Regions from separate parts of the Microbacterium sp. NPDC087868 genome, predicted to be linked through region 1. Evidence: riboswitches for the same ligand, from Rfam matches in the RefSeq annotation. Region 1 holds a riboswitch; the other holds the start of a gene.
The links. Region 1 has a riboswitch for S-adenosylmethionine ahead of ACI2JZ_RS17625 (acyl-CoA dehydrogenase). Riboswitches for the same ligand answer to the same signal wherever they lie in the genome.
Positions count from the first base shown of each region.

Region 2: another riboswitch for S-adenosylmethionine. It lies ahead of ACI2JZ_RS16970 (OsmC family protein); the one in region 1 lies ahead of ACI2JZ_RS17625 (acyl-CoA dehydrogenase).

Region 1 covers NZ_JBJDNO010000007.1:56,942-64,601, forward strand. Annotated here, with positions in the region: gene ACI2JZ_RS17600 (BCCT family transporter) at 1-305, shown strand, start outside; gene acs (acetate--CoA ligase) at 386-2,347, opposite strand; gene ACI2JZ_RS17610 (ABC transporter permease) at 2,424-3,188, opposite strand; gene ACI2JZ_RS17615 (aliphatic sulfonate ABC transporter substrate-binding protein) at 3,258-4,280, opposite strand; gene ACI2JZ_RS17620 (ABC transporter ATP-binding protein) at 4,366-5,193, opposite strand; SAM riboswitch class I at 5,193-5,294, opposite strand; SAM riboswitch class I at 5,562-5,653, shown strand; gene ACI2JZ_RS17625 (acyl-CoA dehydrogenase) at 5,669-7,000, shown strand; gene ACI2JZ_RS17630 (LLM class flavin-dependent oxidoreductase) at 7,058-7,660, shown strand, end outside.
Region 2 covers NZ_JBJDNO010000005.1:91,912-99,571, forward strand. Annotated here, with positions in the region: gene ACI2JZ_RS16955 (FCD domain-containing protein) at 1-593, shown strand, start outside; gene ACI2JZ_RS16960 (SDR family oxidoreductase) at 767-1,537, shown strand; gene ACI2JZ_RS16965 (L-idonate 5-dehydrogenase) at 1,527-2,582, shown strand; gene ACI2JZ_RS16970 (OsmC family protein) at 2,659-3,210, opposite strand; SAM riboswitch class IV at 3,242-3,363, opposite strand; gene ACI2JZ_RS16975 (DEAD/DEAH box helicase) at 3,504-6,719, shown strand; gene ACI2JZ_RS16980 (MarR family winged helix-turn-helix transcriptional regulator) at 6,782-7,225, opposite strand; gene ACI2JZ_RS16985 (dioxygenase) at 7,638-7,660, shown strand, end outside.

The sequences.
Region 1 (7,660 bases):
TGCCATTCGTGATTGTGATGCTCCTGCTCTGCGTGGCGTTGTGGAAGGACCTGAGCAAGGATCCGCTGGTGCTTCGCGGCAAGGTGGCTCGAAAGGTCCTGGAGCAGTCCGTGGGCCAAGCGGTTGACCGCCATGAGGGCAGCCAGTTCAGCTTGATGACCACCGAAATTCCTTTGGTCAGTGCCGAGGGCAAGGCCTCCGAAGGGAAGCTCTTCGCCACCGAAGCCGCCGCTGACCCGGTGCAGGACGGCAAGAACACTGCGGCCGATGGCCAGAGCCAGAAGCCAACGACCGGGGATTCCTAACCGGCAAATCAAATGAAGCTTCTTCCCCCGCCGGGGAAGAAGCTTCATTTGTTTAACCCCAAGGGGCCTGGGAGCAGCGATTAGCCGCGCGCGCGGCAGATCGCGTTGATCTCCGGAATGCACGGCTCATTCTGCAGGCTCGTTGTGTCGCCGAGCGTGGTGCCCTCGAACAGCTGGGTGAGCAGGCGGCGCATGATCTTGCCCGAACGGGTCTTGGGCACATCTGGAACCAAGACGATTTCCCGCGGCTTGGCAATCGGGCCGATCTGCACCGCGACGGTATTGCGGAGTTCAGCAATGAATTCGGCCTGCCGTGCAACGAGCTGCTCGTCAGGCGACTCGGCAACCAGGGTCTTGTCCAGCGGTACCACGAAGGCAGTTGCAGCGTGTCCGGTCTTGGAATCCGGGGTGGGGCAGACGCCGGCTTCCACCACGCCGGGGTGGGTGACCAATGCCGATTCGATTTCAATGGTGGAAAGCCGATGGCCGGAAATATTGATCACGTCGTCGGTGCGGCCCAGGATGTAGATATCGCCGTCCTCATCGAAGCGGGCACCGTCGCCAGCCAAGAACCAGCCCTGCTCTACGTATTGTTCCCAGTAGCTGGTGTAGTAGCGCGTCGGGTTGCCCCATACGGTACGGGCCATCGACGGGCCAGTGCGCGTGATGACAATATTGCCCTGCTGGTTGGCCGGCACGCTCAGGCCGCCATCGTCAACAATGTCCACCGAGATGCCCGGCAGCGCGCGTGCGGCGCAGCCTGGCTTGAAATGTCCATCGGTCGGCAGGGGGGAAAGCACGGTCGCGCCGGATTCGGACTGCCACCAGGTGTCAACCATCGGCAGTCCTGCTTCGCTGTCCCGGCCGATCTGCTGGCGGAACCATTTCCATGCCTCGGGATTGACGGCTTCACCCACAGTGCCGCCGATCTTCACCGAGGACAGATCGTATTGAGCGGGGATGCCGTCCGGGAACCAGCCCATCAACGAGCGGACCAAGGTGGGAGCGGTGTAGTAGCTGGTGACCTTGTAGCGTTCAATGACCTCGAAGTGGCGGCCCGGGTGCGGGGCGCTGGGGACGCCCTCGTAGATTACCTGGGTGACGCCATTGGCCAACGGGCCGTAGATCTCGTAGGTATGCGCGGTGACCCAGGCGAGGTCGGCGGTGCACCAGTGCACGTCCTTGGCGCGCTGGGATTCGTCCGGGTTGGCGAACAGCAGGTTGTAGCTGGTGGCCGCCTGCGTCAGGTACCCGCCGGTGGTGTGCACCAAGCCCTTCGGCTGGCCGGTGGTTCCCGAGGTGTACATGATGAACAGCGGTGTTTCCGCATCGAATGCCTGCGCGTGGTGCTCGGTGGACTGGGTATCAACCACCTCATGCCACCAGATGTCGCGGCCTTCGGTCCACGGGATTTCGTCGCCGGTGCGGCGGATAACCAGGACCTTTTCGATTTCGTTCTCGCCGGCAACGGCCGCATCGGCGTTGCCTTTGACCGGAACCGAAGTGCCGCGGCGGAACTGGCCGTCGGTGGTGACCAGGACCTTTGCCTTGGTGTCCTCCACGCGGAACCTCAGCGCTTCGGCGGAGAACCCGCCGAAGACCAGCGAGTGGATGGCGCCGATGCGGGCGCAAGCCAAGGTGATGACAATTGTTTCAATGAGCACCGGCAGGTAAATGACCACGCGGTCGCCCTTCACCACACCCAGGGATTCCAAGGCGTTGGCTGCCTGGGAGACCCGCTCCTGCAAATTCTTGTAGGTGACGGCTACCCGGTCTCCGGGCTCGCCTTCGAAATACAGTGCGACCTTCTGCCCGCGTCCCGCAGCTACATGGCGGTCGGCGCAGTTCACTGCGGCGTTCAGCTTGCCGCCGAGGTACCAAGAAATTTCCGGTCCGCGCTTGGCATCCGGATCGGCCGGAATGATGCGGCTGGTGGTGTGCCACGGGATGTCCCAATCCAAGAGGTTCGCCGCTTCGTCCCAGAATTCCTGGCGTGCTGCCTCTGAAACTTGAGTTGAGGTTGTTGCCAATTCGGTGGTCATCGCAAACTTTCTTTGGTGAGGGGTAGCTTTGTCAGCGGGTACTAGCGGGTACTAGCGGGTATTAGCGGGTCCGGTTTCAGGTCCAGCGCTTGATAGCCCAGCGTTCTGCTATCGACAGCAGGGCATCGGTGATCTTTCCAAAGACGGCCAGCAGCACGATGGTCATGATCAGGCGGTCCAATCGGCCGTTGTTCTGCGAGTCGGTGAGCAAGAAGCCAAGGCCCATTGACGCGCCGAGGAGTTCGGCTGCGACCAGGAAGAGCCAAGCTTGGGCTAGTGCCAAACGCAGGCCGGAGAAGATCGAAGGGACCACTGCGGGCAGCTGGACGGTGCGCAGCAGCTTCAATCCCTTCAACCCGAAGGAGCGGGCTGCTTCGACCAGGTGGGCATCGACATGGCGCAACGCCAAGGCGACGGTGGTAAAGACCGGGAAGAAGGCACCAATGATCACGAGTGTGACCTTGGAATCTTCACCCATTTTCATCCAGAGCACCAGCAGCGGAACCCAAGCCAAGGAAGGGACTGCACGCAGGGCGCTGATGCTCAGTCCCAGAAATGCATCTGCCAATTTGGACAGTCCGACAAGCGCACCCAGCGCCAAGCCCAGCAATGATCCGAAGGCGAAACCGAGAAGAACACGCTGAGTGGAGATGCCGATGTGCTTTCCGAGTTCGCCATCCTGGAAGAGCTCAATGGCAGCAGAAACCACTGAACCCGGAGTTGGCAGTGTCCACGGAGCAACGATTCCGGTAACGGTGACAAATTGCCACACAGCCAGGGTGGTCAGCGGCAAGACCAGCGCAAGCAGCCATTTCGGGGCACGCAGGATCGTTGCGGCCATGCTGGCCTTCTGCTTGGCAGGTGTTTGGCTTCCGCGGGTTCCAGCCACGTTAGAGGGACTCATGGCTGGTTACTCTCCGGAGATCTTTGTTGCGTCTGCCTTGACGGCAAACTGGTCATCGATGAGGGTTTCCAGAGCTTCATCAACGGATTCCTGCTCCGAGACATCGCCGCTAGCGACCAGCGTGGGAGCAATCTTGCTCAGGACTCCAGTGAATTTGGCGTCGGGAACTGCCGGAACGTCCAGATTGGAGCGTTCCTCAATGACGGTGGCAGCAACTCCTGGTTCGAGCCCTGCTACGTCGGCCAGGATTTCTGCGGTTTCCTCGGGATTGTCAGCTGCCCAGCCACGAGCCTTTTCGTAGGCATCGACAACGAGCTGGGCGAGTTCGGGGCTCTGCTCAATGAAGTCTTCGCGAGCGTTCAGCGCACCGTAGGTGTTGAAATCCAAGTTCCGGTAAACCAGTTGCGCGCCGTCTTTTTCGGCAGCGGCCATGATCGGATCCAAACCGCTCCAGGCATCAACCGAGCCGTTGGCCAGGGCGGTACGTCCATCGGCATGCTGGAGGTTCTGCAGCTTGATGTCAGCTTCACTCAAGCCCGCGGATTCCAGCGCCTGCAGCAGGAAGAAGTATGGGTCGGTGCCCTTTGTAGCGGCCACGGTCTTGCCAGCGAGATCTTCAACGGACTCGATTTTCGAGTCCTTATCCACTACCAGGGCCGCCCATTCCGGCTGCGAATACAGTGCGATGGTCTTGATGGGTGCACCGTTCGAACGGTTCAGGAGCGCAGCGGAACCGGCTGTGGAACCAACATCGATTGCGTCGGCGCGAAGAGCTTCATTGGCCTTGTTGGAACCAGCGGACTGGATCCATTCGACATTTACGCCCTGCTCCTTGGCGGCTGCTTCCAACCATCCCTTTTCCTTGAGTACCAGGCTCAGCGGGTTGTAAGTGGCAAAGTCGATGGACAGGGTCTGACCATCCGAGGAGGCTGTAGCGTTTTCGCCAGCACAGCCGGTCAGGGCAACTGCGCCAACGATCAAGGCGGCGGCGGACAATGCAGTGCGGCGGGTGAGACGGTTCAAAAGCATGGAGAATCCTAGAATTGTGCGTGCAAGCGGTGTAGGTGAAAAGGCAAAGGGGACGAATGGTTCGGGACCCACGGCGTGGCCGGGACTAATGGTTGGTTGGGTCGACGCCGAGCAGGCGCAATAGGTGCAGGCGATCTGCAACGAACTTTTCATCGGTATGCCGGCGTGGATGCACAGCTGAGATGGACAGATCCTCGATGACGCCCGCTGCACTATGCCCAGCGCCTCGCCCCAGAACAATCACGCGGTCAGCCAAAGTCAACGCCTCGTCCACATCATGGGTCACCATGAGAACAGTGGTGGGGAACGATGCGTGAATCGAGAGCAGCAGATCCTGCATCTTCAAGCGTGTCAGCGCATCGAGGGCGCCGAAGGGTTCATCAAGAAGCAATACACCCGGGCGCCGAGCCAGCGCGCGAGCCAGCGAAACCCGTTGCGCCATGCCTCCGGAGATCTCGCGTGGGCGCAAGCTGGCTGCATGGCTCAGACCGGTCAGCTCGATCAACTCATCGATCAGCGAGTTGCCGGCGCGCTTATCGGTTTCCGGTGCCAGGCCCAGTGCAATGTTCTGGCGAACCGAGCGCCATGGCAGCAGCCGGGGCTCCTGGAAGGCAACGGCGCATAACTCGTTGATGCCGGTGACCTCGCGGGTGCCGGTGCGGATGGTGCCGGTGGTGGGGTGGTCCAAGCCCGATACTGAACGCAGCAGCGTGGATTTTCCGCAACCGCTGGCTCCAAGAATGGCCACGACTTGACCTGCTGGAATTTGCAGGTTGATATCGGTCAGAACGGTGCGGCTTTCCATCTTGGTGGTGAAGGTTCGCGACACGTTGCTGAACTGCACGTCCAGGGCGCTTGAAGCTGAGGCAACGGGAGCTGCCTCGGGCGCTGCAAAGGAAAGAGTCATGTTCATCTCCATCGTTCCTGGCGGTAGCACCGGCCTGCAGAGCAAAACTCCAAAGGTGGTTGCTGCGGCGTCGTGGAGCCAGATCTCTCGGCCGCTCGGGATGGTTACGTGTCCATTACAACGAGTCGAACGATTTGAACGCAAATCTTGCGTAATATGAAAAAATCTTCGACAACTACGTCACATTGCCCAGAAATTTCGTTATTTATTTTATTGCAGGCCGGTTTGCTCGACATTAAGCAAAACTTTGCAACTCATCTTCGGCAGGACGCGGATTAGGCTGTGAAATTTGAAGATGGGCACTGCCGGCACTGGGACGAAATGTGACTTCGCGGGTTGGAAACGCCGGTTTATTACCGTTACAAATGAATTACGACCCATCCAGAGCGGCTGAGAGATCTGGCTCCACGACGCCGCAGCAACCACCCCAATAGCGGGACGGTGCTACCGCCAGGACCGATGGAAAGAATTGAGAACCCTGATGCCTATTGGTGAATCGCACAATGCCCTCGGACTGGACTTCAACCAGCTCAGTGACCCTTCGCAGGCCACCACAATGGACCTGGACAAGTTTGAAGAACAGCTGCCGACCAGGCAATTGCTGAAAATCACCCCCGGACCAAGTGCGGATGAGCAATACGACCGGCTGGCCGAAATTTTCCGTCCCGTTTTTGCGCAGATCGCCGCGACAGCCAAGGACCGCGACTTGAACCGCGTGCTTCCTTTCGAGCAGGTAGGCCTGCTGAATCGCGAGCGTTTCGGTGCGCTGCGCCTTTCCGTTGCCGACGGGGGCTACGGCGCACGGCTGGTGGATGTCTTCCGTCTGCTCATCGAGCTGTCCGAGGCGGACTCCCACGTAGGCCAGCTGTGGCGTGCGCATATCGCATTCGTCGAGAACGTCTTGGCGCTGGAGGACGAAGAGCTGCGCAAGAAGTGGGTCGCTCGCATCGCTGCTGGGCAGATTATCGGCAACGCCTACACCGAACGCGGTGGCAACGCCCTGGGCACCTTGAACACCAAGGCCAGCACCGTGGACGGGCGCTGGGTGATCGACGGTGAAAAGTACTACTGCACCGGCACCATTTTTGCCGACTGGACCACCGTTGCCGTGGCCCACCCGGAGCTCGCCGGCCGCCAGATCGCCGTGGTCTCCACCCAGCGCAGCGGCGTCAAGATCCTCGACGACTGGGATGGGTTCGGCCAGGGCCTCACCGGAACCGGCACCACCGAATTCCACCAGGTCCCGGTGGATTGCTTCATGCCGCAGCAGACCAATGACTCCGAAGCGGCGATCTTCCAGCTGGTTCTCATGGCCGTGCAGGCGGGCATCGCCCGCGCCGCATTGAACGACCTGCGTCACGCGGTGCAGGCGCGCACCCGCATCTTCACCACCGGAACCGGGGTGCCGGTATACCAGGAACCCCAGGTCCTCCAGCTGGTGGGCGAAGTTTCCGCGGAGTCCTTCGCTGCCGACTCCGTGGTGATCGGCGCGGTACTCGAAGTCGAGGCGGCCCTGGGCGATCCGGGACTGAACGACGAGGAACGCTACGCCGTATGCGAGCTGGCCGCCAACCGCGCGCAAACCGTGGTGCAGCCACTGGCCATCGGCGTGACCAGCAAGCTCTTCGACGGACTGGGAGCCTCGTCCACCAGAAGCGGCTGCAACCTGGACCGGCACTGGCGCAATGCGCGCACCATCGCCACCCATAACCCGGCGATCTACAAGGCGCGCATCGTCGGGGACTACGAGATCAACGGGGTCCAGCCGCAGCGGCTGTCCGTCACCGGCGAAGATTCAACCCAGCGGGCTTGAGGGCCTGCGACGCAAACCAGCAACTTTCCACGATTACCGACCTATGGGGGCAAAGCCATGAGCGAGAACAAGCGCGAGATCCTATTCAACGCATTCGACATGAACTGCGTGGTGCACCAGTCGCCGGGCCTGTGGCGCCATCCGCAGGACAAGGCCTCGACCTACAACACCCTGGGCTACTGGACGCACCTGGCCAAGGTGCTGGAAAAGGGGAAGTTCGACGGACTGTTCCTCGCCGACGTGCTGGGCACCTACGACGTGTACAAGGGCACCAACGTGACCCCGCTGGGCTCCGGCGCGCAGGCACCGGTCAACGACCCGATGATGCTGGTTTCCGCCATGGCCGCTGTGACCGAGAACCTCGGCTTCGGCGTCACCGCAGGTACCGCCTATGAGCACCCGTACGCTTTCGCCCGCCGCTTGGCCACCTTGGACCACCTGACCAACGGCCGCGTGGGCTGGAACGTCGTCACCGGCTACCTGCCATCGGCGGCCCGCAATATGGGCCAGGAAGACCAGATGGAGCACGACGAGCGCTACAACCACGCCGATGAGTACCTCGAGGTGGTCTACAAGCTGCTCGAAGGCTCGTGGGAAGACGACGCGGTGCAGAATGACAAGGCCACCGGCATCTACACCGACCCGGCCAAGGTGCACCCG
Region 2 (7,660 bases), on a different contig from region 1:
CGGAGCAGCATGGGATCTCGCGGGCCTCGGTCCGCGATGCCATCCGCATCCTTGATGTGATGGGCATTATCAAGACTTCCACCGGCTCCGGGCCCAACTCCGGAGCGGTGATCATCTCCAACCCCTCGGCTGGCATTTCGCAGGCATTGCGCCTGCATCTGGCGGCCAAGGGGATCAACGTCCGCGAGATCGTCGAATCTCGCATCCTGCTGGAAACCTGGGCAGCGCAAATGACGCCGCGCGATCCAATCCATGCCCAGCAGGTCATTGACCGCACCGCGGTGCTGATCATGCGCATGGACGACGCGCAGCTCTCGCGCGAGGCCTTCCACCGTATTGATGCCGAGTTCCATGTGCTCCTGGCCTCCATGGCCGGCAACGCGGTAGTGGAATCGATGATGGAATCGCTGCGCAACTCGATCAGCGACTATGTTTCCGAATCGGTGCCCAGCGATGAGGCCTGGCAGCCGGTGGTGCGCATCCTGCGCCGCCAGCACAAGGCCATCCACCACGCGTTCGCGACGAACCAGCGCGAACGGGCGGCCCAGCTGCTCGAAGAGCACATCAACTGGTTCTACTCGCAGACCCGCTAGATCCGGCAGGATAGTTTTCAAATAAATAAGTCGGACTTTATGGCCCCTCGCACCTCTTATATCTGATATGTTTTTGGGGAAGCGACGGGGCTACTTTTTCGGATACAGCAGCCGGTACATACCGCTGGTGAGTTCCCGTCGATGAACCATCGACACTTCATGCGAGGGAACTCATGAGCCAACTTTTTGACCTGACCGGACGACTGGCCCTGGTGACCGGGTCCTCCCGCGGTATTGGCCGCGAACTTGCCCGTGCCCTGGCCGATGCCGGAGCCACCATCATCCTGCACGGCCGCGATGCGCAACGCTTGGCCGAAACTGTCGCCGAATTCGGCACCCGCTATGGCGCCGAAAGAATCCATAGCGTCTGCTTCGATGTCACCGATGATGCCGCCGTGCGCGAGAACATTGCCGCCATTGAAAAGACCATCGGCCCCATCCGCATATTGGTGAACAACGCCGGTATCCAACACCGCGTTCCGATGCTGGAATTGGAAGTATCCGACTGGCAGCGTGTGATTGACACGAACCTCACCAGCGCATTCCTGGTAGGCCGAGAGGTCGCACGCTCCATGGTGCAGCGTGGCGAAGGCAAGATCATCAACATCTGCTCGGTGCAAACCGACTTGGCCCGCCCCACCATCTCCGCCTATAGTGCGGCCAAGGGAGGCCTGCGCAATCTCACCCGCGCCATGACCGCCGAATGGGCTGGTTCGGGACTGCAAATCAACGGCATCGCACCGGGCTACATCCACACCGAGATGACGCAGAATCTGGTGGATGACGAGAAATTCAATTCCTGGATTCTGGGCCGCACCCCGGCTGCCCGTTGGGGAACTGTCGAGGATCTGGCCGGACCAGCAGTCTGGTTGGCCTCGGATGGATCGAACTACGTGAACGGGCAGACCATTTTCATCGACGGAGGCATGAGCGTTGTCGTCTAATTCCCTCGCCACCAGCACGTTGGCCGTCGTGGCCCATGCAGCCGATGATTTGCGTATTGAACAAATCGAGCTGGCAGCGCCGCGAGCAGATGAAGCACGCGTTGCCATCGCTTACGGCGGTATCTGCGGATCAGACTTGCATTACTGGAGCCACGGCGCCGCCGGGGAATCGATCCTCAAGGCTCCAATGGTTCTCGGGCATGAAATCGTCGGGACCGTCATGCAGGCCGCCGCTGACGGCAGCGGGCCGGCAGCCGGAACCAAAGTCGCCGTGCACCCGGCAACACCAGGCGAGACCGGGGAACCCTACCCGGCCGACCGCCCGAATCTTTCCCCGGGGTGCACCTATCTGGGCTCGGCCGCCCGCTACCCGCACACCGAGGGCGCATTCGCCCGCGAAGTGAACCTGCCATCACGCATGCTGCGTGAGCTGCCTGCTGGCTTAGCACTGCGTGATGCGGCACTGGCAGAACCGGCTGCGGTTGCTTGGCATGCGGTGTCGCGCGCCGGTGAAGTCGCCGGCAAGAAGGCGCTGGTTATTGGTGCTGGGCCGATCGGAGCTCTCGCTGTAGCAGTGCTCAAGCGTGCCGGAGCCAAAGAAATCATCGCAGTGGACATGCACGAGAAGCCGTTGGAAATCGCCGGGAAACTCGGTGCCACTTCAACTTTGCGCGCCGATGACCAGGAAGCTCTTGCCCAGGTGGGCGCGGACGTGGTGATCGAGGCCAGCGGCAACTTCCGCGGGTTGGCCTCCGCCGTGCGCGGTGCCGTGCGCGGCGGTCGAGTGGTCATGGTCGGGTTGCTGCCCTCAGGAGAACAACCCGCACTCATTTCGCTGGCTATTACCCGCGAGCTGGAACTGGTTGGTTCCTTCCGCTTCAACGACGAAATCGACCATGTGCTTGCTGCCCTGGCCGACGGTTCACTGCAGGTTTCCGAGGCGGTAACCCACGAGTTCCCGGTCGCCGATGCGCTTGAAGCCTTCGAAACGGCCAAGGATTCGGCTCGCTCCGGCAAAGTCCTGCTGAACTTCCTGGGGCAATAGTTGGCTTCAGCTAGAAGTGCACCGCGGCGGCCCCTGAAGTCGGGGGCCGCCGCGGTGCTTTTTAGTTCAGCGAACTCTAGTTGGTCTCTGCGATGCTTACCGCGGTTGTCACGGGCACCGGATTGGCGAAGAGGTCCAGCACCGGGCAGTGTGCATCCACTGCGCGGCGCAGTTCTTCATAGCGTTCAGCTGATTCCGGTCCGGCAATCCGGATGTCCAGATCCACCGACGAGAAGCCGGGGCGGATGGTCTGGTCGATGCCGAAGAGTCCGCGGACATCGAGGTGGCCATTGGCCTGGATCTTCACGTCGTCCACCTGGATGCCGAGGTTCTGCGCGTACAAGCGGTAGACCACAACCTGGCAGGAGATGAGCGCTCCGAGCGCGTATTCCACGGGGCTTGCGGCCAGGTCGCTGCCGCCCAGGGCAGCTGGCTCGTCGACCTGGAAGGTGTGCTTGCCGGAGACAATGTTGCTGGCTACCGAATCGAAGCCTTCGCCCTCGACGGTGAAAGTCAATTGGGCACTTTGCGGCGCAGCCGAAATTCGTTCGCCCCAGCCTTTGCCTGCTTCCTGCAGGCGCTGTGCACGGTCTTCGGATACGGTCGGGGCAGATGCTGCATTAGTCATGGGGAATTGATCCCCTTTCTGGCGCAAGGGGCGCCATCGCTTACGCATCTTGGCGTTCAAGATGCGTCGAATCTTCACCTGGGGCACCCCGCACAATGACGCAGGAGGGTTGCCGTCCACTCAGCCAGGGCTCAAAGAGTGGAACTCGTGATTCAGTGATTAATTTCTATCGGTTTCAGGGCCCGCGGGTAAAGGGCAGAAGTAACTTTTCGTCACCGGGCATCTTGCTTTCCGGCTCGCTAAGATGGAATCTAGCTCTCGGGCGCCCACTGCACGAACAATGAACGGCGAGTATGGAATTCCAGCTGACACTTTCTGCGGCCCAGACCTTGGTGACCGAATCCGAATACAACCTGGGCCAATTCCTGTGTGATTCCGGAAAAGTGCAGATCGCCAACCGGGTAATGCAACCGGGATCTACCCGCATCTCCGGTGTGGTGCTGCGTGAATCGGTGATGGCCCAATTGGAAATCACCGAGGGCAATATCAGCTTCACCAGCTTCTGCGGCAAGCATCCGGGGGTTCAGTCTTGTGAAGATGTCGCCGCCTTGCTCATTGAGGTCACCACCGAAGAAGACCAGGGCTTTTTCGTCTCCGACTCCGGGGTGGATCCCCACGCTTGGAAACGCAATAGCAAGCCGCAGTGGGAACGTACCCTTGACCGTCTGCTTCCAGTCATTTCCGATGAGCCGCTGGTTGCCGAAGAACCGCTGGGATTGATCCTGAAAGTGGTAAGCGAACCGCGTTATGGCGGCGAGGACGCGCTGACCTTGCAGGCACGCCCGGCCCGCCAGGGAACCAAGAGCCCCTGGATCCAAACCGGGATCAGCTGGCGCAATGTTGCTTTTGATGCGCGGTTCTCCAAGAAGCAGCGTCGTGCGGTCGTTGAACTGGACCGGTTGCGTGAACACGTTGAACAAGATACTTATCGCCATTCGTGGGATCCCAAGGAGTGGATCTCCTTGATGGATCTTCCAGGCCAGGACCTGCTGGATGCGTTCGAAGCCCTGCGTGAAGCTGGAGTGCAGATCGTCAACGGTGGTTCTACGGCCAAGGCCCCGGTGGAGTTCAGCGAGCAACCAGCCATGGCACACGTGGATGTGCGTCGCGGTGAACATGGCCTGAGCATGGAAGGGAAGCTGCGCGGGCCGAGCGAAGAGCACGTCTACCTCTTGCCCATAGGCACGCCGCCGACCTTGTTGGCTTACGCGTCCAGCCCCTTGCCGAAGGCCAGGGAAATCGGTTTGGCCCGGTTCGCTGAACCGGTCACGAAGGAACTGGCCACATTTATTGAATCCGGTGCGCAATCCATCCCGCAGGAAGGCGTTGAGCTTTTCGAGCGCCAGCACCTGGACCGATTGCGCCTGATGGCACCGTTGAAGAGCGAGGATGACAGCTACAGCATCCCTGTTCCAGCACGCCCCAGCCTCAAGCTGTCCCTGGAGAGCATCCGAACTCCGCTGACCGTGAGCTATTCCTGGGAGTACGCCTCCGCGGGCCCCCGCCAGTATGCCGTGGAAAAGGAAATTGCTGCTTCGGTGCAGGACAAGCTCGGCGCGCAGGCTTCCTTGGGGCAACTGACCTCTTCAGGAATCTTCCCGCCGAAGGACTTCAGCACCTCCGAATCCATCGATTTCTTGGTCTACGCATTGCCGCTATTGGCAGAGCATTCCGATGTGGTCGTTGAAGAGCAGAACAGGCTGCCGAAGTACCGGATCAGCCACGCGCCGGCCGCTGTCAGTGTCGAAGCCGGCGAAAGCACGGGGGACTGGTTCGACTTGTCTGTGGAAGTGCTCCTGGACGAGACCAAGGTCCCGTTCCCACTGCTGCTGGAGGCCTTGACCAAGCAAGATGAGTATCTCGTCCTCGATGACCTTACGGTGATCCCGATTGATGGTGCAGATTTCACGCAGCTGCGCCAGCTGATATCAGAGGCCGGGGAGCTGGGCACGGTGCAGGGCGATACGATCCGCATCCATAAGTTGAGCATCGACTGGTGGCAAGAACTGGTGGATCTGGGCATTATCGAAGCCCAGCACAACCAGTGGCTGCAGACCATGAAGGCGCTGCAAAGCGGTGAAGAAATGCAGCCGGTCCAACTAGCGGAAACGTTCAACGCTGAACTGCGCCCGTATCAGGGCCACGGCCTATCCTGGCTCAACTTCTTGCGTACCCATGATCTCGGTGGCGTCCTTGCCGACGATATGGGTCTGGGCAAGACCGTCCAGCTGCTGGCTTGCCTTGAACAAGCGCGCGTCGAGGATCCTGCCCAGAAATTCCTGGTGCTGGCTCCTACCTCGGTGGTGGGCAACTGGATCAATGAGGCGCAGCGATTTGCGCCGCAGATGAGAGTCACCGGCATCACTTCAACAGCTAGAAAGAGCGGCCAAAGCATGGCGTCGCAGATCGGTGACGCCCAATTGGTAGTTACCAGCTACACGATCTTCCGCCTGGCCTATGAGGATTTTGAAGCCGCCGGATTCAACGTCATGATCATGGACGAGGCCCAGCAACTGAAGAACCATGCCTCCAAAGGCTACAAGCAGGCCCGGCAGCTGCCAGTGCCGTGCAAATTCGTGGTCACTGGCACTCCCATGGAAAACAACCTGCTGGAACTGTGGGCGTTGGTCTCACTGGCTGCACCAGGCCTGCTGGGCGGTGCGAAGTCCTTTAAGGACAACTACCAGAAGCCCATTGCCGACGGAGACCAGGAGCGCCTGGAGCGCCTGAAGAGCCGACTGCGTCCGTTCGTGCTGCGCCGTACCAAGGAACAGGTCGTTCCAGAGCTGCCGGCGAAGACCGAACAGGTGCTGGAAGTCGAACTGGAGCCGGGGCACCGCAAAGCCTATGACCGCCGCTTCCAGCGCGTGCGGCAAGAAGTCCTGGGCCTGGTTGACGACGTTGATTCGAATCGCTTCCAGATTCTCCAGTCGCTGACCCTGCTGCGCCAGCTGGCCTTGGATCCGTCCCTGGTAGGCGAGGGCGATGCCCCGAGCGCGAAGCTGGAAATGCTGCGCGAACTCATGGGGGACGCGGTTTCTGAAGGGCATAGGATTCTGGTCTTCAGCCAATTCACCAGTTTCTTGGCCAAGGCACGCGACGTCGCTGAAGAGCTGGGCATCGAGCACGGATACCTTGACGGGTCCACCACTGGCCCTCGGCGCAAGGAACTGATTGACGGTTTCAGTGAAGGAGATTTCCCGGTCTTCTTCATCTCGCTGAAGTCCGGCGGCTTCGGCATTAATCTCACTTCCGCCGACTACTGCATCTTGCTGGACCCATGGTGGAACCCGCAGGCTGAAGCCCAGGCTATTGACCGGGCCCACCGCATTGGGCAAACTCGTCCGGTCTATGTGTACCGCTTGGTGGCAAAGGACACCATCGAATCCAAGGTGCTCGCGTTGCAGGCCAAGAAGACGCAGCTGTTCAATGATGTCCTGGGAGAGACTGCCCAAGCCGCGCAGAGTGCTGCGTTAAGCGCCGATGATTTCCTGGCGCTGATGGAGTGAGCCTAAAAAGCTGAAGCCTTGGAAACCAGAAGGTCTCCAAGGCTTCAGCTGATGATCGGGGACTAGAGAATCTGTTCAAAACTGTCGTTGAGGCGGTGCAGGAGATCTCCAAAATTCTTCAGTTCGGAGGCTTCCCATTCCTTGAGCTGGCGGCGCAGTTCCTCACGCAGCGTGTTACCGCTGGAGCGCCATTTTTCCTTGGCGTTTTCTGTTGCCGAGACCAGCTGGGCCCGGCCATCGGAAGGATCCTGGGTGCGGGTGACAAGTTCCAGAGACTCGAGGTGCTGCACGAGGCGGGAAATAGTCGCCTTGTCCAGACGCAGTTTTTCTGCGAGTGCTCCCTGTTGCTGGGCTTCATCGCGGATGACCACTGCAAGCAAGCGGTACCCCGGATCCTGCAGGTCCGGGTGGATGATCTTGGCGCGACGGATCAGCATCTGGCGGGCGCGCAATAAGATGGCGGTGAATTCTTCTTCGACCGTCTGCATCAGTTCTTCTTCTTGCATACAAACCATTCTAAAGATTAATGGTCGATAAGTCTGATATTGGAGACCGCAGCCGTTCGAAGCCGAAGTGTTGAACGTACTGCGAATCCCCAGCTGAGCGTAATTAATGGCTTGGAAAAGACTGGCCAGGCAACGCCTGATGCCTGCAAAGCCGTACAGTTCCACTTCTCCGGCGCAGCTTAGGAACGACTTGCCGATTGCATTCGTGATTAGAGAAGCAATAGATTTCCGCCGCCGCTCAGAAGCAGAGCAAGAAAGCCATGGCCTCCGTTGCCTCTGGCGTTGGACCCAACGTGGTGCGGCGAAGCTGTCCGCACTGTCCACGGGCCTCTTGGAGAGCATTTGGAGTTGGATATCGGGATTCATGAAAATAAAACTTGACGCTTCAACTAATGCTTGGTAGGTTTTAATCATGAATCAGCTATCCGATACCCC